Regions from separate parts of the Fenollaria sporofastidiosus genome, predicted to be linked through region 1. Evidence: predicted binding sites of a transcription regulator. Region 1 holds the regulator's gene; the other holds the start of a gene.
What was found. The regulator NrdR, encoded in region 1, represses ribonucleotide reductase genes. The targets are predictions, from matches to a motif close to CACNANATNTNGTG.
Positions count from the first base shown of each region.

Region 2: nrdD (anaerobic ribonucleoside-triphosphate reductase) is a predicted target of NrdR. The motif match lies at 3,430-3,443, and genes of this name have one in related genera.

Region 1 is NZ_OW968186.1:1,047,606-1,057,624, forward strand. Features, by position in the region: gene mraY (phospho-N-acetylmuramoyl-pentapeptide-transferase) at 1-825, shown strand, start outside; gene murD (UDP-N-acetylmuramoyl-L-alanine--D-glutamate ligase) at 830-2,155, shown strand; gene KO172_RS05080 (FtsW/RodA/SpoVE family cell cycle protein) at 2,156-3,283, shown strand; gene KO172_RS05085 (UDP-N-acetylglucosamine--N-acetylmuramyl-(pentapeptide) pyrophosphoryl-undecaprenol N-acetylglucosamine transferase) at 3,283-4,383, shown strand; gene KO172_RS05090 (cell division protein FtsQ/DivIB) at 4,394-5,170, shown strand; gene KO172_RS05095 (DUF881 domain-containing protein) at 5,171-5,893, shown strand; gene KO172_RS05100 (DUF881 domain-containing protein) at 5,890-6,612, shown strand; gene KO172_RS05105 (small basic family protein) at 6,609-6,941, shown strand; gene ftsZ (cell division protein FtsZ) at 7,009-8,094, shown strand; gene nrdR (transcriptional regulator NrdR) at 8,097-8,558, shown strand; gene KO172_RS05120 (SHOCT-like domain-containing protein) at 8,612-9,739, opposite strand; gene KO172_RS05125 (DUF2089 domain-containing protein) at 9,741-10,019, opposite strand, start outside.
Region 2 is NZ_OW968186.1:728,855-738,873, forward strand. Features, by position in the region: gene KO172_RS03355 (sulfatase-like hydrolase/transferase) at 1-2,214, shown strand, start outside; gene KO172_RS03360 (LCP family protein) at 2,303-3,307, shown strand; gene nrdD (anaerobic ribonucleoside-triphosphate reductase) at 3,495-5,615, shown strand; gene nrdG (anaerobic ribonucleoside-triphosphate reductase activating protein) at 5,616-6,125, shown strand; gene KO172_RS03375 (stalk domain-containing protein) at 6,226-7,134, shown strand; gene KO172_RS03380 (carboxylate--amine ligase) at 7,253-8,428, shown strand; gene rpsF (30S ribosomal protein S6) at 8,562-8,852, shown strand; gene KO172_RS03390 (single-stranded DNA-binding protein) at 8,864-9,319, shown strand; gene rpsR (30S ribosomal protein S18) at 9,337-9,561, shown strand; gene KO172_RS03400 (stalk domain-containing protein) at 9,985-10,019, shown strand, end outside.

The DNA of each region.
Region 1 (10,019 bases):
AAGGCAGGCACGCCGACTATGGGTGGAGTCTTGTTCGTAGTAAGTTCACTACTAGCGCTTATCGCTTCATACCTTATGGGCTTTGTCTTTACAAAAGAGATCATACTACTTGCCTTAGGCAGCACTGCTTATGGCCTTGTAGGTTTTTTAGACGACTATATAAAATTCTTTAAGCACAGAAATTTAGGCTTAAGGGCATATCAAAAGCTATTATTGCAAATGCTTTTCTCAGCTCTTATAGCATACTTTGCATACAAACTAGTAGGAACTAAGGTATCTATACCATTCTACAAAGAAGTGAACTTAGGTAAGTGGGTAATCTTACTTAACTTCTTCATACTAGTTGCAAGCACAAATGCAGTTAATTTAACAGATGGACTTGACGGACTTGCGACAGGCGTTATGTCTATCATACTACTAACACTAGCGATATTCTCATTAAAGATTTCAAATATGACAACATACGCATATTCAATAATAATGTTTGCATCGCTACTAGGATTTTTATTATTTAACAAGTACCCAGCACAAATTTTTATGGGTGACACTGGATCATTGTTCTTAGGAGGCGTCTTAGCAATATTAACTATACTACTAGGACTGCACTTCTACATGATTATATATGCTTTAGTTTTGATTATGGAAACACTTTCGGTTATCATACAGGTAGTGGTGTTCAAAAAGACAGGTAAGAGAGTTTTTCTTATGAGTCCACTGCACCACCACTTTGAGATGAAAGGCATGAAAGAGACTAAAGTTGTTATGATGTTTTGCGTGTGGACACTAGTTCTATGCGTGGCATCATTAGTAATATTTTTGAGGTGATAATATGGACTACAAGGACAAAAATATTCTGATTTTAGGATATGGAATATCTGGCTACGGAGCTTCTTTATACTTTATAAGTAAAGGAGCTAATGTTTATGTTTACGATGACAACATGGATCAAATCTTAAAGGACAGGGCAAACGAGAACCTTGACGATATTAAATTTTTAACAAGAACTGAGCTTGATGCCATCGAGTTTAGCTTTGTGTTAAAGAGCCCTGGAATAAAACCATCTTCAGATATAATTCGCTACCTTGTAGACAAGAACGTTGAGATAGTCTCTGATATAGAAATACTTTATAGAGACTTTAAGAATCATAAGTTCATCGTTATCACAGGTACTAACGGAAAGACAACTACAACAACATTCATCGGCAAAGTGCTTAAAGACCTTGGCTACAATGTCAATGTCATAGGCAATATTGGAGTCTCGCCACTACTTGAAGCAGCAAGCTATGACACACACGTCATAGAGGCATCAAGCTTTCAATTAGAGTACACAAAAGATTTCAAACCTAACATTGCCATCATACTAAATATCACACCAGATCATTTGGATTGGCACGGATCATTCAAAGCTTATGAAGAGGCGAAGAAGAAAATTTATAAAAATATGGACAAGTCGTCATATTTGATACTTAATTATGACGATATCGCCTTAAATAAGGTGGATCAAGATACAAATATACTATATTTCTCATCAAAAGAAAAAGATTTAGTAGATATGAACTACATCGCACCAAACATAGTTGACAAAGATAAAAACATTGTCATAAACAAGGACGATATATTCATAAAGGGTCGTCACAACTACGAGAACCTTATGGCAGCAACTCTTGCTCTAGAAGTCTTTGGTGTTAAGAGAGAAGACATAGTTAAAGAGATAAAGGACTTCAAGGGGGTTGAGCATAGAATCGAGTTCGTTAGATCGCTTGATGATGTTGAGTACTATAATGACTCTAAGGGCACTAACCCTGATGCGTCTCTTAAAGCGGTAGAAGCCTTTGACAAGAGCATAGTTTTAATTGCAGGTGGCTATGATAAGAACATACCATTCGAAGACTTTGCATCGAAGGCGAAGAATAAGATTAGAAGCCTAGTATTATTTGGCCAAACAAAGGATAAGATCAAAGAGGCTTTCAATAATGTTGGCTACGACAAGATAACTATGGTTCAAAATATGAGAGAAGCAGTTACAGTTGCTCGCTCGCATGCACAAAAAGGCGACATAGTACTATTGTCACCACTATGCGCAAGCTGGGGAATATACAAAAACTACAAAGAACGCGGACTTGAATTTAAAAAATTAGTAAATGAGTTGAAGTAAATGAAAAATAGAAGTAATGCACCTGATTATCACATCTTAATATCTGTTATATGTCTAATCATCTTAGGCATACTGCTTGTATATACAAGCTCATACCCATACAGCTATCAGCTTGAGAATGGTAAGTATGGCGGGGTGTACTTTTTAACAAGGCACCTAGTCTTTGTCTTAGCAGGGGCAATACTATCATTAATTGCTTATAGGATTGATTATAAAAAGTATGATACAAGATTCTTTATAAGCTTTATGCTAATATCAAGTATAGTTTTAGTATTGATACTAAAGCTTACACCACTAGGTACTGACTTCGGTAAAGGAGCGAAGAGGTGGATCAACTTAGGTGGTTTCTCTTTCATGCCTTCTGACGTAATCAAAGTTGCAGCAGTCTTTTGCATGGCATCATATATGAGCAGAATTAAGATGAATAGAAGAAATATGCAAAACATCGTCGTAGTGCCTATAGCCATCATCGCATTCTTTTCTGGAATTATATACATACAAAAGGACTTAGGTACTGCAGTAACAGTTGCAGGCTCTCTATCTATCATGTACTTCATAGGTGGCGCACCGCTTGGTATAATACCGCCTGCCTTAATAGGTGGAGCAGGTGTTGTATACCTTGCGATATTTAGAAACACATTTAGAAGAGAGAGAATCTTTGGCTACCTAGATCCAATTAAGAATATAAGACACGCAGGTTGGCAGCCGGCACAAAGTTTATTTGCTTATGCCAATGGCGGCCTATCGGGTGTTGGCATTGGTAGAAGCACGCAAAAGTTCTTCTATATACCAGAAGTTTATAACGACTATATACTTGCTATATGTGGTGAAGAACTTGGTTTCTTAGGTATGATTTGCATTGTTGCCTTGTTTTCTGTTATAATCATTAAAGGATATTTAACAGCTGCAAGAGCAAAGGATAGATACGGACTTATGCTTGCAAGTGGCATCAGCTCACTTATAGCTATACAATTTTGGATAAACGCAGCGGTATCTGTTAACCTAGTGCCATCTAAAGGTATTACACTACCATTTATTAGTTATGGTGGTACATCTTTAATCATATATATGATACTAGCAGCAGTACTGTTAAATATATCTAAGAGTGCAAATTCAGAGGTGAAGTAATGCGATTTATCGTAACAGGTGGTGGCACAGGTGGACACATATACCCAGCCATGACCATAGCAAAGAAATTAATTGAGAATAATCATGAAGTAATATACGTTGGCAGAAAAGGCAGTCTTGAAGAAAGACTTGTTGCTAAAGAAGACATAGTCTTCAAAGGCATAGACATTGTTAAGATACCGAAGAAGAACCCAAAGGATGCTTTGAAGTTTTTGAGACTTCTTTTCAAATCGCTTGGTGATTGCAAAAGGATAATCAAGGACTTTAAGCCGGATCTTGTCATAGGTACGGGTGGCTATGTATCGGGCCCACTTGTCTATGAAGCACAAAGGCTGAAGATCAAGTCAGTAATCTTCGAGCTTAATGTTCACGCAGGCATCACAACAAGACTTTTGAAGAAGAGGGCGACTAGGATACTAGTTACGAATGAGAATACAAAGATGCTTCTTAATAAAGAAGACGTTACTAATATAGTTGGAATACCAATTAGAAAAGATTTTGATGATATACATGAGAAGGCAGATCACAAGTCCTACTACGACTTTGATAACGACAAAAAAATTGTCTTATCATTTGGCGGAAGCGGTGGACAAAAGTCTATCAATGAGACTGTGCTTGATATGATTAAGAAGCATTATAAGGACATGGACTTCAACATTTTCCACGTAAGTGGAACTTATGCATACAACTGGTTCAAGGGAGAACTTGATAAGGCAGGTATTGATTACACTAAATCTAATATTCGCGTTGGAGAGTATCTATATGATATGCCAAAGGCTTTGATAGATGCTGACATGGTTATCACGAGTGCAGGGGCGCTTACACTTAATGAAGTCTCCTGTGTTAGGAAACCTGTCATTATAATACCAAAGGCCTATGTTGTTGAGAACCACCAAGAGTATAACGCACGCTACTTTGAAGAGATGGGCGCTGCAAAGATGATTCTTGAGAAGGATCTTAACGAAGACCTATTATACGAAGAGGTCAATAAAATACTTCATAACGAAGATGTTTACAAGTCAATGCAAGAGGGACTTAAGAATATATTTCACAAAAACGCTATTGATGAGATATATGATATAATTATAAAAACTGTTTAAAGGTGAAATTATGGAACCAATGAGTAAAAAGGATATAAGGAGAAACAGAATAAAGAAGCAAAGACAAAGAAGGAGAAGTCTGATGAGATTCTTCGTAATTACTGTAATTGTTTTTGCCTTCATCTTGTTTATATTCAATACAAAACTCTTTGGCCTAAAGAATATAAAAGTTACAGGCAATAAAAACTTGTCAACAGATGAGATCATAAAGGCGAGTGAACTTGAGATTGGCGAGAACATACTTAAGCAAAGCTTAGCAGAAGCAAAGGCAAAGATTAAAGTTAACCCATATGTCGAGGATGCACACCTTTCTATGTCTTCAAAGGACACTATAAGTATAGAGATTAAAGAAAGATTGATTGCAGCTGAGTTCTATAGTGACTCTAAGTACATCTACATTGACGAAAAGGGTACCGTACTGGAGAATAGTAATTCATACAAGGACGGTTACCCACTAATAAAGAACTTTGACAAGACTCATCTTGAACAAGGAGAGAACTTTTATAATACGGAAGTTGGTGCTTCATTACAAGAGCTTATAGTTGAGATGAGCGCTAATAATTTAGTTAAAGATATTAAGACTATAGAGAAGAATGCAGACTTAGAGGTTTCACTTAACTATAGGAATGGACTTGTTGTTCAGCTAGGTGAGTTAAAGGACATCAGATACAAGATGAAGGTTTTAAACGAGCTTATGATTAAGCTTAAGGACAAAGGACAGGTCCCAAAGATGATTATGTTTAACAAGGGCAAAGCGCCTGTTGTAGTTTTAGATACGGGTGAATAGATGAAAATTGATAAGAAAAAGATAATGTTATTCATTGCTTGCGTAGTTGTAGGTATAGCCATAACGATGCAGCTTAAGACGGTTAGAAAAACAGTTGGCAACCCCTTAAATGTTAAGAGAGCGCAGGAGCTTGCACAAAGGGTTAAATCTCTGGAGTCTGAAAGAGATAAACTATTGCAAAGGCTTGACGAGACAGAAGACAAGCTTAGAGAGTATGAAAAACCTGGATCAAGCAACAATGAGATAGCAAAGAAATTATACGAAGAAACTGAAAAATATAAAATGATATCAGGCTATACTGATCTAAAAGGCAAGGGCATCATATTAACTATAGATGAGCCTAAGCTTGCTGATGGAGAAGTAGGCTTCGGCATACAAAATGACATCGACTTAGTACTTAGCACTATAAGCGTTTTGAACAGTGCAGGAGCAGAAGCCATCTCAATAAACGAAGAGAGATACACATCATTTACAGAGATAGTAAGTGCAGGTAAACATATAGAGGTCGGCGGAGTCAGTATGTCAGCGCCTATAGTCATCAAGGCTATAGGCGACGCCGACACCATGCAATCGGCTATAGAGTTTAAGGGCGGAATTAAGGACGAGCTTCAAAACTATAACTATCAAGTAACATTGACAGCAAGGGATGACATAGTTATACCTAGATACAAAAAGAGTATCGAGTTCTTGTATGCTAAGCCTGTTTATGAAGTGCAAGAATGAAATACAAGACTAAACGCATTGTGCTTGTCATAATTTATCTTTTAATAGGTGTCTTCTTAGGCTTATACTTAAAGACAGGCAAAGAGTTTTTCGAGCCTTTAAGCATAAACAAGATGAAAGAGACGAGTACTAAGATAAAAAATTTAAAAGCTGAGATAAAGAGCATCAATGAAGAGCTTGAGAAGCAAGACAAAAAACTTGAGACTCTTGAGAAACTTGTCAAGAACGATAGCGAGTTCTTAAAGTTCTTAAAGGATGAAAAAGTTTTTTATGAGATGATATCAGGCGACGTGGACCTTGAAGGTGCAGGCATAGTTCTAACGATTACGGAAGAGAGTGTCGATAGACCTGTCAAGAGGACCGATGTTATTCACGATAGCGACCTACTAAGAATAATTAATGATCTTAGAACTTCAGGTGCTGAGGCCATATCTATAAACGACCTGAGAGTTTATTCGAGAACAGGCGTTAAGTGCAACGGCCCTGTCGTTAGACTCAACGGCAGAACTAAGGGTGCACCTTTCATTATAAAGGCGATAGGCAACAGTGATAAATTATACTCAGCAATAAAATCACCAGGTACCTTTGCAAGCATACTAGAGACCATAAACCCAATTAAGCTTGAGATTGAACAAAAAGAAAAGGTGCTTGTTAAGAAAAAGATAGACGAAGATAAGATTATATATTCAAAAACTTTGACAGGAGAGGATAAAAAATGATTATTGCAATCATAGGTATAGTAATTGGTATACTCATAGGCTACCTATTACCATACAGCTACAATCCATATTATTCATTGTATATATCCATGGCACTACTTGCAGCGATTGACTCAGTCTTTGGCGGCTTGAATGCATACTTGGACAATAATTTTAATAATAAGCTATTTTTATCAGGCCTTATAGGTAACTCCATCATCGCTGCACTACTGACATGGCTTGGAGATATCTTAAGCATACCTCTATATTATGCAGCAATATTTGTCTTTGGAGGAAGAATTTTTAACAATTTTGCAACAATTAGAAGAAAAATACTAAACAAAATGTAAATTTTGTGGTAGAATATAAGTAATAGAGTAAATAATTAAAACTTAGTATAAAAAGGAGGATTCGTAAATGATTGATTTTGATGTAGAAATTGACCAATTTGCAAAGATTAAAGTTATAGGTGTTGGTGGAGCAGGTAACAACGCCGTTAACAGAATGGTTGATGCAGGTGTAAAGGGTGTTGAATTTATTGCTGTTAATACAGATAGACAAGCTCTTGCATCATCAAAGGCACAAAACAAAATTCAAATAGGAGATAAGGTAACTAAGGGACTAGGAGCTGGAGCTAATCCAGAAGTAGGTTCTCAAGCAGCTCTTGAAGATAAAGAAGGCATCACTGAAATGCTTAAAGGCACTGACATGGTATTTATCACAGCTGGTATGGGCGGTGGAACTGGTACTGGTGCTGCACCTATCATTGCACAAATCGCTAAGGAACAAGGCATACTAACTGTAGGCGTTGTTACAAGACCATTTGGCTTTGAAGGCATGAAGAGAGCTAAGAACGCATCTCAAGGTGTTAGCCAACTACTTGAAGTTGTTGATACACTAGTAACTATACCAAACGATAGACTACTTCAAATAGCTGACAAGAAGACATCACTAAAAGATGCATTCATTATGGCTGACGAAGTATTAAAACAAGGTATTCAAGGTATATCAGACCTTATTAGTGTTCCAAACCTAATCAACCTAGACTTTGCTGACGTTAAGACTATCATGGAGCAAAAGGGTATCGCTCATATGGGTATAGGCTTTGCTCAAGGAGATAACAGAGCAACAGATGCAGCAAAACTTGCAATCAAGTCACCACTACTTGAAACATCTATAGAAGGAGCTAAGTCCGTTCTATTAAACATCACTGGTGGTACAGACCTTGGTATGTTCGAAGTTAACGAAGCAGCAGACTTAATCAGACAATCAGTTGCTGACGATGCAAACATCATCTTCGGTGCTGGTATTGACGAAAGCCTTGGCGACTCTATAAAGATAACTGTTATTGCTACAGAGTTTGACGATGGATCTAAACCTGCTAAAAAGGATGCAAATAAAGACTCTGAAGCTGAAGAAGAAAAGAACGAAGAAAGCAGAAGTGAAAGCACTTCAAGCTTTAACGATACTTTACTAGTACCTGATTTTTTAAAGAATAATTAATTATGAAGTGTCCTTTTTGTTCTTACGAAGATTCAAAAGTATTAGATTCAAGACCTACTAATGAGGGTACTGCGATTAGGAGACGTAGAGAGTGTCTTCGCTGTAAAAAAAGATTTACAACATATGAAAAAATTGAAGAAACACCTTTAATAGTTGTCAAGAAAAACGGAGACAGAGAGACATTTGACAGAAGTAAGATATTAAAGGGCGTAATAAAATCTTGCGAGAAAAGACCTGTTAGCTTAAGTCAAATTGAAGGCTTGGCAGATAGCGTCGAAGAAAAGCTTATGAGCACTATGAAGAAGGAAGTTTCTTCCAACGAAGTAGGCGAGCTTATAATGCAAGGTCTTAAAGAGATAGACCAAGTTGCATATGTAAGATTTGCTTCAGTATATAGAGAGTTTAAAGATACTCAGTCATTTATGAAAGAGCTCCAAAAGATTATAGACGAACAAAACAATTAATAAATGAAAAATCCTGACCATGTGGTCAGGATTTTTTTGATGGGAATATTAAACTACTCGATGATTATAGGTCCATTGCTTGTTTTTATATCACCGAATAGAGTAAGGTCTGAATCGTTATTTAGTGAGGCAGTTGTTAGCTCGTCGTTATCTCTGTTAAGAACATATCTATCGTCATCAAAGACAGCTGGGCAAGTATACTTATTTATGCCTCTTAGGTTTAGCTTAACATTCTTGCTTACACTCTCTAATTCGACAGTGACAGGTCCATTGCTGTTAGTAACAATGATGTTCTCTGCACAGTTGAATACATCTTTTACATCAACAAAAGCGTTTGTTGTGTGCGCTTCTAAATTAACGAATGGAGTGTTGTATAAAGTTATTTCAGCATTTGTTGTATTTATTAGTAGATCAGTGAACTTTGAGTCCTTAATCTTTATTGAGTCGTTAGTTGTTTTAAGCTCCGACTTATTAATTATTGAATCTTCAATTTTGATATAGTCATTGCTTGTTGTTAAGTAAAGCTCGTTACATATGATAGAGTCAAGTACTATCTTGTCATTGCTTGTTGTAGCTTTAACATTTGCAAAGGATTGTGCAGGCACTAATACCTTTAGGCTTACAGCAAAGTCCTTCTTTGTAAGTTCAGAGTAGTTTGGCTCTATAAGAACTTCTTTATCATCAATATAGCAGTTGATGAACTCATAATTTTCTGGTATATCTTTCTTATCTGTATAATATATCTTGCCATAGACCTCAATTTGATCTGAGTTCGATGGAAGTATCTCTATCTTTTCATTAGTATTGTTTATAATTAAATCATATTTTTTCTTTTTGTCTAAATCTAACTTAAGTGTCGCGAACTTTTTCTTTTTTAGTCCATTGTCCATATCGAAGTTAAGGTTTGCATATACACGGCCATTCTTCATGCCTTCTTCAGCAACATGCAAGGATTTATTCACTATCTTATTAACAAAGTTTGAGATTTTGTTTGCAAACTTATCTGACATATCCATGTAATCAGAGCCTTCAGCGTTGTAATGAACTTCGTGTTTGTTGTTTGGCTTGTATTGCTTTTCATTTTTCTTTGCACCAACTGCATTCAGAAGCTTTAGCGCTTCTTCTTCGTTAATCTTTCCATCCTTTAACATCTTAAGGATCATAATTTTTTCTTCAGACATTTTAAACCTCCTTTAGTTCAAGAAGCATTTTTTCTGCTTCACTACTGCTTATTGCACCGGAATTTAATAACTCAAGTATATCTTTCTCGCTGGTACTACTCTTGCGATCAGAGATGATCTCATTTATTTGATCGAGTTTCTTAACTACAGTAGGGTAGGATATACCAAGAGCTCTTTCAATCTCTTTAATATTGCCTCTGTTTAACAAAAAAGTTTTGATAAAGTCAATCTGCTCAGCGTTAAGCTTGTAGAAAGAACTGTTTTCAAATCTTCCTTCTAT
Region 2 (10,019 bases), 320 kb from region 1:
CTACTTATCATTTGCATACTTACACTAGTAAACATATATTTGATAATAAGCGCGCGCATAAGAAAGAGAGACGAAAAGTATAAAGACACTATATTTGAGATAGCGTTTAGGTGCGTTATCTCACTTATCATAGCAGGCATACTTGTAGTCGTACCGCAAAGCTTTGCCAAGGGCATCTTCGGTACAGAGCTCTTCTCAAGCATCGCTCTAAGCAATATTAAAAGAGAGCTTGCAGAGAAAGAGATGCATGATGAGGGTATTGAGGACGACATAGCCCTACAATTTAGCAAAAGAGAGTTTAAAAATAATGAGTTCACTGGCATTGCCAAAGATAAAAACATCATCATAATTCAGTGCGAGAGCTTGCAAAATACCTTCGTAGGTAGAGAGTATAACGGCCAAGAAATCACACCATTTATGAACAAGCTCATCAAGGAGAAGGGCAGCATCTACTTTGACAACTACTTCGAACTTCTAGGCATGGGCAACACCTCAGACGCCGAGTTCGTCTCAACAAACGGTATATTCCCGTCTCTGAACGGACAGTCATACAAGCTCTTCGAAGACAACGAGCACTACGGACTACTCAAGTCTTCAAAGGATTACGGCTACACTAGCATGGCGTTTCACGGCAATGTTGGAAAGTTCTACGATAGAGAGCATTTCTACAAGAAGATGGGCATAGAAAAAATCTATCTTGGAGAAGACTTCAAGCAAGATGAAATCATCAACATGGGTCTGTCAGACAAGTCATTTTTCAAGCAATCCATAGAAAAGTACAAAGAACTAGCACCAAAGAATGAGAAGTTCTTCTCACTCATGGTTACGCTTACAACACATACACCATTCATACTGCCAGATGAGCTCTCACATATCAAGCCGAAGGCAGGCGATGAAGACGACTTCGTGTATAAGTATGCAAAGTGTGCAAGGTACACAGACGAGGCTATCGAAGACTTTTTCAAGGACTTAGATGAGATAGGTCTACTAAAGGATTGCGTCATCGCTATATATGGAGACCACCATGCAATGTCAGTTAAGAACCCAGACCAGCTAAACTCAATTACAAAGTGGCTAGGTAGAGAGATTGACTACGACGAGATGATGAACATCCCATTATTAATAAGAGTGCCAGGACTTGATAAGAACGTTCAAAGGCACAACATAGGAAGCCAGCTAGACCTATATGCAACACTTTTAAACCTACTAGGCTGGGACAGAACTAAGTATCCAAACATGGGCATAGACCTACTTGGAGATGATGAAGAGACAGAAAATAACGTCGTCTTCCCACAAACACACTTACTTAAAGGAAGCTTCATTACTAAGGACAAACTATTTGAGTATCCAAGAGACAGAGTCTTCGAGCACGGCCGCTATATTAACAGAAAAACAAGAGAAGTACTGAATGTAGAAGATGCAAGAGAGCTTTCCAAAAGAGCGGTCATCACTACAGATTACTCATACAGCCTTATGAAGTCAAACTCACTTATGAACCTAATCAAAGCACCAGAGAAGCTTGCATCAGATAAAACCATACTCATGGGTGGAGGCGAGCTAGAAGGTCTTGCAAGAAGCAACGTCCTTGACGCCTTCGAGTACAACTACAAAAGAGGAAAACGTAAGTTCGAAGTTGACCTTTCCAAGACCACAGACGGTAAATATGTTGGACTAGAAGACTGGGACGGCATCATAAGAAGGTTCTTCGTTACTAAAGATACAAAGATGCCAGAAGTCAAGAGACTTAGCTACGAAGAGTTTAAAAATCTTGTGCCACTACGCGATCGCAAAGCCATCGACCTAGATGTGCTAGCAGGCTTTATGAACGAAAAACAAGATACAGAAGTCTTCATATGTACAAAAGACGATACCAAAGAGCTACTTAGCTATATAAAAGAAAACTACGAAGGACTTATGAAGCGCTTAACAGTAGAAGTTCACAGTAAAGACGAGTACAAGAGTGCAAACGATTTTGGCTTTAAAAACATTGTCTATAGCCTAGAAAACGCAAAAGACATAGACCTTGAGCTCAAAGAGATAAAAGACTTCAAGCTCACAGCCATCGCTTTGGATGCATCAAAGCTAGATGAAGAGACTGCGAAAAAATTAGTAGCAAGCGGTCACAAAGTCTACGCATATAAAGTCAATACCAACGAGCTAGCAGAGAAATTATTCACTCTTGGCATCACAGCCATATACACAGATAAGCTATAAGCTTAACAAAATCTTAACAAAATTATAAAGAGTATTGAAAAACATTGTACCTTGTAATATAATATGAGAGTACAAAAGGAGAATGATTATGAGAAAGAAATTTGTCATTTCCTTCATCGTTGCGCTTATAGCATTCAGCTTTGTTTTTTACAAGGCACAAAAGAAGCTAGACAGCGGTGCAGGACTTAATAAGAATATAGAAAACACAGAAAATGAAGACGCACACGAGGAGAACAAAGAGAGCGAAGAAGAGCTAAACCCTGTCTTCCCCGACGACCAAAAAGTGCTTAAAGAAGAGCACGGCAACGAACTTTGCTTCATACTTATGGGTATAGACAAAAGAGACGCAGGACAACAAGAGATGAAGGGACAAAGATCAGACACTATGATGCTATGCAAAGTAAACTTCGACGACGGCTCAATCAAGATGCTAAGCCTTCCTCGTGACAGCATAGTAAAAATTAGAGGCAAAGACGATAAATTAACACACGCTCACTCATACGGAGGACCAGCACTAACACTTAAAGCAGTTAGAGATTGGTTAAAGCTCGACGTTCGTTACTACGTAAGAGTTGACTACAAAGCAGTTGAAGAGCTAGTAGGTATAGTTGGAGGCGTTGAGTTTGACGTGCCAGTCGATATGAACTACCACGACACAACAAAAGGTAACGAACTACACATCAACATTAAGAAAGGCAAGCAAACCATCACCAAAGACAATGTCATAGGTCTACTAAGATTTAGAAAAGGCTACAACGACGGCAAGTATGGCGTGCAAGACTATGGTAGACAAAAGACACAACAAGACTTTTTGAAAGCACTTGCAAAGAAGATGCTTAGACCAGAAAATATATTGAAGATAGGATCAATTTGGAAGACAATCAACAAAAATGTTAAGACAAACATCCCAGGAGGAACCATCGCAACATCCATCTTGCAAGCCGGCATAGGTAGAGTACACGCAGATAAGATGGAAACCGCTTCACTTATAGGAACTGAAGGTCATATTGGAAAGCTTAGTGCACAAAAAATTCCTCAAAAAGAAATTGATGAGAAGGTGTATCCTTGGTTTGGAGATTATAAGTTTAGATAATAAGAAGGCGAGAGAGCCTTCTTTTTTTGCGCAAAATATATTTAAAGTTTTCATCGCTTCATCACATAAAAATATATGAACAAATCTTAACAAATTATTTATATTTTACTATTGTCATCTGCCACTATATGTAGTATAATAATAATTGCAATAAGGAGAAGCAATCAAAATATTGTGGAGGTAAAAGATGTATATATTCAAGAGAAGCGGCGAAAAAGTGCCATTTGACGAATCTAAGATAATTGTAGCTATTAAAAAAGCGATGAATTCTTCAACAGGGGTGTACGAAGAAGGTCTTGCTGAAAAGATAGCTGATGAGATCAAAAGGGAAGCTGTTGTAGCTGAGAGACCTCTTTCGATTTATGATATCGAAGACAAGGTTTACTACAAGCTTATCGAGAACAAGAACCCTGCTACTGCTAGAAGTTACGAAAACTACAAGGCTGTTCAAGCGTTTAAGAGAAGGATAAACACTACTGACGAGAGCATTATTGGTCTTCTTGACAGAAAGAACAGTGACTTAATGAAGGAAAACTCTAACAAGAACGCTCACATTGCATCTACTCAAAGAGATTTGATTGCTGGAGAGGTTTCTAAGGACATTGCTAGAAGACTAATGATTGATGATGACTTACTTCAAGCGCACGACGAAGGCTCCATCCATTTGCATGATATGGACTACATCATTCAACCTATGTTCAACTGCTGCCTTGTTAATATGAAGGACATGCTTGACAACGGAACTGTTGTTAATGGCAAATTGATTGAAAGCCCAAGATCATTCCAAGTTGCCTGCAATGTTATGACACAAATCATTGCGCAAATCGCATCTAACCAATATGGTGGTCAATCCATCGACATAAAATGTCTTGCTAAGTACTTAAGACGCAGCTATGAAAAGAACATGAAGCTTGCTAAGGAAATGTTTGAAGATGAGACAAAGCAAGACGAACTTGCAAGAAAACTTACTCAAAGGGATCTTGAAAGTGGTATACAAACTATACAATATCAAATAAATACACTTATGACTTCGAATGGTCAAGCGCCTTTCGTTACTCTTTTCATGCACATGGAAGATGATTTCGAGTATGCAGATGAGCTTGCTATGATCATCGAAGAGATTTTAAAGCAAAGAATTCAAGGCATCAAGAACGAATGCGGTGTTTATGTGACACCTGCTTTTCCAAAGCTTGTTTATGTGCTTGATGAAAACAACGTTCACAAGGATTCCAAATACTACTACTTAACAGAGACAGCTATTAGGTGTACTGCAAAGAGGATGTACCCTGACTATATCTCTGCTAAGAAGATGAGAGAAAATTACGAAGGCAACGTTTTTGCACCTATGGGCTGCAGAGCATTCTTATCGCCATGGAAGGATAAGGACGGCAACTACAAGTTTGACGGCAGATTCAACATGGGTGTTGTTTCTCTAAACTTACCGCAAATAGCTATCGTTAGCGGCGGCGATGAAGATAAATTCTTCGAAATACTTGACAAGAGACTTGACCTATGCAGAAAGGCATGTCTACTAAGATACGATATACTTAAGAACGTTACAAGCGATTCATCTCCAATACACTGGAGACACGGCGCTATCGCGAGACTTCATGAGCACGAGTCTATCAGACCACTTCTTCAGAATGGTTACGCGACTGTAACTTTGGGCTACATAGGCCTATATGAAGCGACTTATCTAGTACGCCATACTACTCATACTGACGAGCATGCGACTGATTTTGCACTAAAAGTTATGAGAACTATGAACGAAAAGCTAAACTCTTGGAAGAGGGAAGATGGCTTAGGATACGCACTTTACGGCACTCCTGCTGAAAGCCTTTGCTATAGATTTGCGAAGAAGGACCTTGAAAGATTTGGCGAGATAAAGAACGTAACTGACAAGGGTTACTATACAAACTCTTTCCATGTTGATGTTAGAGAGAACATCTCTGTATTTGATAAGTTCAAGTTTGAAGCTCAGTTCCAAACACTTTCAAAAGGCGGCTGCATAAGCTATGCTGAGATACCAAACATGGCAAATAACTTGGAAGCACTTGAAACTATAGTAGACTATATTTATGACAATATTCAATATGCAGAATTCAATACAAAGTCTGACTACTGTCACGTTTGCGGCTATGACGGCGAGATCATAATAAACGATCATAACGAATGGGAATGCCCTCAATGCCACAACAAGGATCAAGCAAAGATGAACGTTACAAGAAGGACATGCGGCTACCTTGGCGAAAACTTCTGGAACGAAGGCAAAACTAAGGAGATAAAGCAAAGGGTACTTCACATATAAATGAACTACGCGCAAATAAGGAAGTACGACATCGCGAACGGCCCTGGCGTTAGAACAACAATATTTTTAACAGGTTGCACTTTGAACTGCAAGAACTGTTTCAACAAAGAGTATCAAAACTTTCACTTTGGACATGTTTTTGATGAAAAGGCATTTGAGGAAGTTATTAGTTGCTTAAGTGATGACAATATCCGCGGCCTATCGGTTTTAGGAGGCGAGCCCTTTGACAACCTTGCAGGCCTTAAGGACTTCATAGGAAAGCTCAGAGAGAAGACAGATAAAGACATCTGGATCTACTCCGGCTACACCTACGAAGAGCTCTTAGAGAAGGACGGAGCCAAAGATGTTCTAGATAAGATAGACGTCCTTGTTGATGGACGCTTCGTTGAAGAGCTAAAGGATTTGAAGCTAAAGTTTAGAGGCTCATCAAACCAAAGAATCATCGATATGAAGAGAACACTTAAAGAGGGAAAAGTATTACTCATGGACAAATATATGAAGGAAGATTGACTAGTCAGTCTTCTTTTTTTTAATTAAAATATTAAAGTACTTGACTTATTATTGTAATAATGTATAATAGAATTAAGAAACAAATCAAGGAGGGTTTTAAATGAAGAAGAAAATTTCATTATTATTAGTGGCTTTAATCTTAATAGCGTTTATACCACAAATGACAGCACAAGCCAAGAATGTTACAGCTTTAAAGTCAAATCAAAAGTTTGCTTTTACAAGAGGCGTAGCTTATGGAAGAGATGACATAGACATAAGCTCTTATTCTATTGAAGGAAGCAATTATGTGAAACTTCGTGATGTTGCAGCTATACTGGTTGGAGAGTTTTATCAATTTAACGTAGGCTATGATAAAGAGAGAAACTTAGTAATTGTAGAACCATATATTCACTACAATAAGTCAGAATCAGACTTAAGTAAAATTACAAATAATAAAGCGAAAGCCACAGTGAGCAAAAAGCCGATTTTAATAAATGGCGAAGAAAAATTAGTGAACATGGCATATATTAATGGCAATAATTATATGAAGCTAAGAGATATAGCAAGCTTGATTGGTTTTCCTGTTAAGTATGAAGAACAAAGTAAAACAGTATTGCTGGCTATGGATACTGAAGAGGGTCAGGAAGCAAAAGTTATAGAGACATATGATTTAGCTGATGATATGGATATTGATAAGATTAAAGATATTTTTGATGCTTTTATTGAGAACAACGAAGCAAAGGCAGAAATGGCTGGAGAATCTATTGAAGGGTTTAACATAGATATTAGCTTTGAAATTCAACGTGAAGATTTATATGAAAATGCTGAGAAATTAGGAATCATTCCTTCAAAAAATTACAATAAAGTTAAGAAAACAGTTATAAGAAAGTTGTCACCTGGTGGATTTAGCTATAGCGATGAAATAAATTATGAATTCGAATATGATGATTATACAGGTATTAAATTAACTTTATATGATTATGGAGTAAGAGATTATCAGTTATTTTATATAAATCCATATAGAAAATAACAAATAGATCAGAAATGCAAAAGGAGAGTAAAAGCGCTCTCCTTTTTTTATGCCATATCGTTGACAAAGCGGTGCCTATGGTGTAGACTAAAGATAGAATTACATTGGAGGTAAATATATGAAATATAACGCTATAATACTTGGCACGGATCACAACTCATACTCAGTTGCAAGAACTTTTTACGAAGCATATGGCGAGAAGCCGATAGTTGTAGGAGCGGCTCTACTTGTGCCTTTCGTTGCAAGCACGATTGCAGAGGTGCACATCGTGAAGGACTTTTCAAGCGATGACGATGTTTTTGTAAAAACTTTAAACGAAATTGCAAAGGCAAGAAGTGAGGAGGACTTCATCTTCTTCGCACCGACTGAGCACTATGTCGATCTTCTTGTAAGGAATGAGGACAAGTTCGATTTCAAGGCACATGTGCCATATCCAGATCCAAAGGAAGCGGAAAAGCTCATACTTAAGTCTGAGTTCTACAAGATCCTTGAAAAGATTGGCGTAGCTTATCCAAAGACTTTTATAGCGAAGAAGGATAATTACAAAGAGGTAAATATCGAGGGCGAGGCCTTCCTAAAGGCTGATGAATACAATGACTTCATAGAGTCAAATGCGACAAATATTCAAAAGGGATACCACGCGATGAATAAAGACGAGACTTTAGCTATACTTGACGAGATTTACAAGAGCAACTACACTGGCTCCATCATAGTTCAAGACTACATCTATGGCGGACAAGGAACTGAGTACTCGCTTAATGGCTACAGGTCGCACGATGGCAAGGTGTCCATGGTCTTAGCAAGAAATTTATTATCAGACATGAGGCCTATGTGGGTCGGCAATCACTTGGTGCAAGTTGACCACTATGACGATGAGATGTTTAATATAGCAGAAAAAATTACCTCTAGCCTTGATTATAAGGGGCTCTTCAATTTTGACTTTAAGAAGGATGCAAAGACAGGCAAAGTTTATACGCTTGAGATGAATATTAGACAAGGTAGAACTTTCTACTATGCGACTCTTGGTGGGGTCAATCTAATGAAGATTGCAGCGGATGATATGATACTTGGTAAATCTGTAAGTGAAAGAACAAAGAGAGCTTTTATGCTCACAGCTATTGACAAAGATATTTGCAGAGAGCACCTTGATAAAGAACTTTTAAAGGACTTCGACAAGAAAGAAAGACAAGAAAACACAGCTATACACATAGTGAATTCAAAGGACGCTGCGCCTGAGAGGCTAGAGAGGGTTATGAACGCTCTTAAGCGTCAAGCGGATGATTTGTATAAGTAGACTTATGGAGATAGAGGGATCTATCTCTTATTTGTAAAAAATTCTTGACAAAGAGGAGAATTTATTATATACTAACAAGGTAACCTTGCTCTTTATTTAGTAAAGAGCCATGAGTCCAAAAGGAGGTGGAAAGATGAAAAAATATGAAGCTATGTATGTTTTTTATCCTGAAACAAGTGAGGAAGATAGAAATAAATTCCTTGATAGGATAAAAGCAGTTATCGAAGCAGAAGAAGGTAAAGTAACTAACACTGATGATTGGGGACTAAGAAAATTAGCATACCAAATCAAATTCAAAACTGAAGGCTACTACTTCTTAGTAAACTTTGAAGCAAAAGAAGAAACAATTTTAGAACTTACTAGAATTGCAAGAATCACAGACGTTTTACTACGTCACATGATAGTAACAGACGAAGATAAATAAGAGGTGAAAAGATGAACGTATGTAGTTTAATCGGAAGATTAACAAAGGATCCTGAGCTAAGATATACACCTAGCACAAATCAAGCAGTTATCACATTTACTATAGCTGTTGATAAGGGTTTATCTAGAGAAAAAAGAGAAGAGATGGAAGCAAAGAACATGCCAACAGCAGACTTCATTTCCATAGTAGCTTGGGGTAGAACTGCAGAGAATATCAGTAATTTTGTTTCAAAGGGCAACATGGTAGGAGTAACAGGTAGAATTCAATCAAGAACATACGAGGCTAAAGATGGTACTAAAAGGTACGTTACAGAAGTCATAGCATCATCCGTAGAATTCTTAGAAAGAAAGAACATTACTTCACAAGCTTCAACTCAATCACACGAAGACTACTTCAGTAATGAAGAAGACTTCTCAAATGTAGATGAAGGCTTTGCTCCTGGAAGCAATAGGGATATTCCATTTTAATTAAAGGAGGGAATATAATGCAAAGAAGATTCAGACCTAGAAAAAAGGTATGTGCTTTCTGCCAAGAAAAAAGCGAACACATAGATTATAAAGACGTTGCAAAACTAAGAAAATACATCACAGAAAAGGGTAAAATCTTACCAAGAAGAATCACAGGTACTTGCGCTAAACATCAAAGAGAGATCACAGCAGCTATCAAGAGAGCAAGACAAGTGGCGCTATTACCTTATACACAGGATTAGTACGTTTATGTGCTAAAATTGCGGTATAGCAAAATAAATAAATTATTAAAAGCTTTCACTTTGGTGAGAGCTTTTTTTGATGCTTATCTCAAAGCTCCACGAGTGTAGCGTAAAGGTTCTCGTCTGTTTACTGACGAGGTTCTTCAATCATCTTGGCGCTTTGCGATAAGGTTCCCGGGTACCCGCCCGATGCGAAGCATCGTGGAAGGGTGGGGTTCTTCTTTCTTCAAAAAATCACTATAAATTTTGTGCTTTCTTAGAAAATATAAATTAAAAAACTTTAAAAGCTTTCACTTTTGTGAGAGCTTTTTTAATGCTTTATTACAAATTTGTTAAAAATCACGAAAATCCATTTACTTTTGATTGAACGGGTGTATAATATATATAGGTAAAGTAATAAAAAGTGATAAAAGGAGGTTTATTATGAAAAAGTTTTTATCATTTGTTTTAGTATTTGT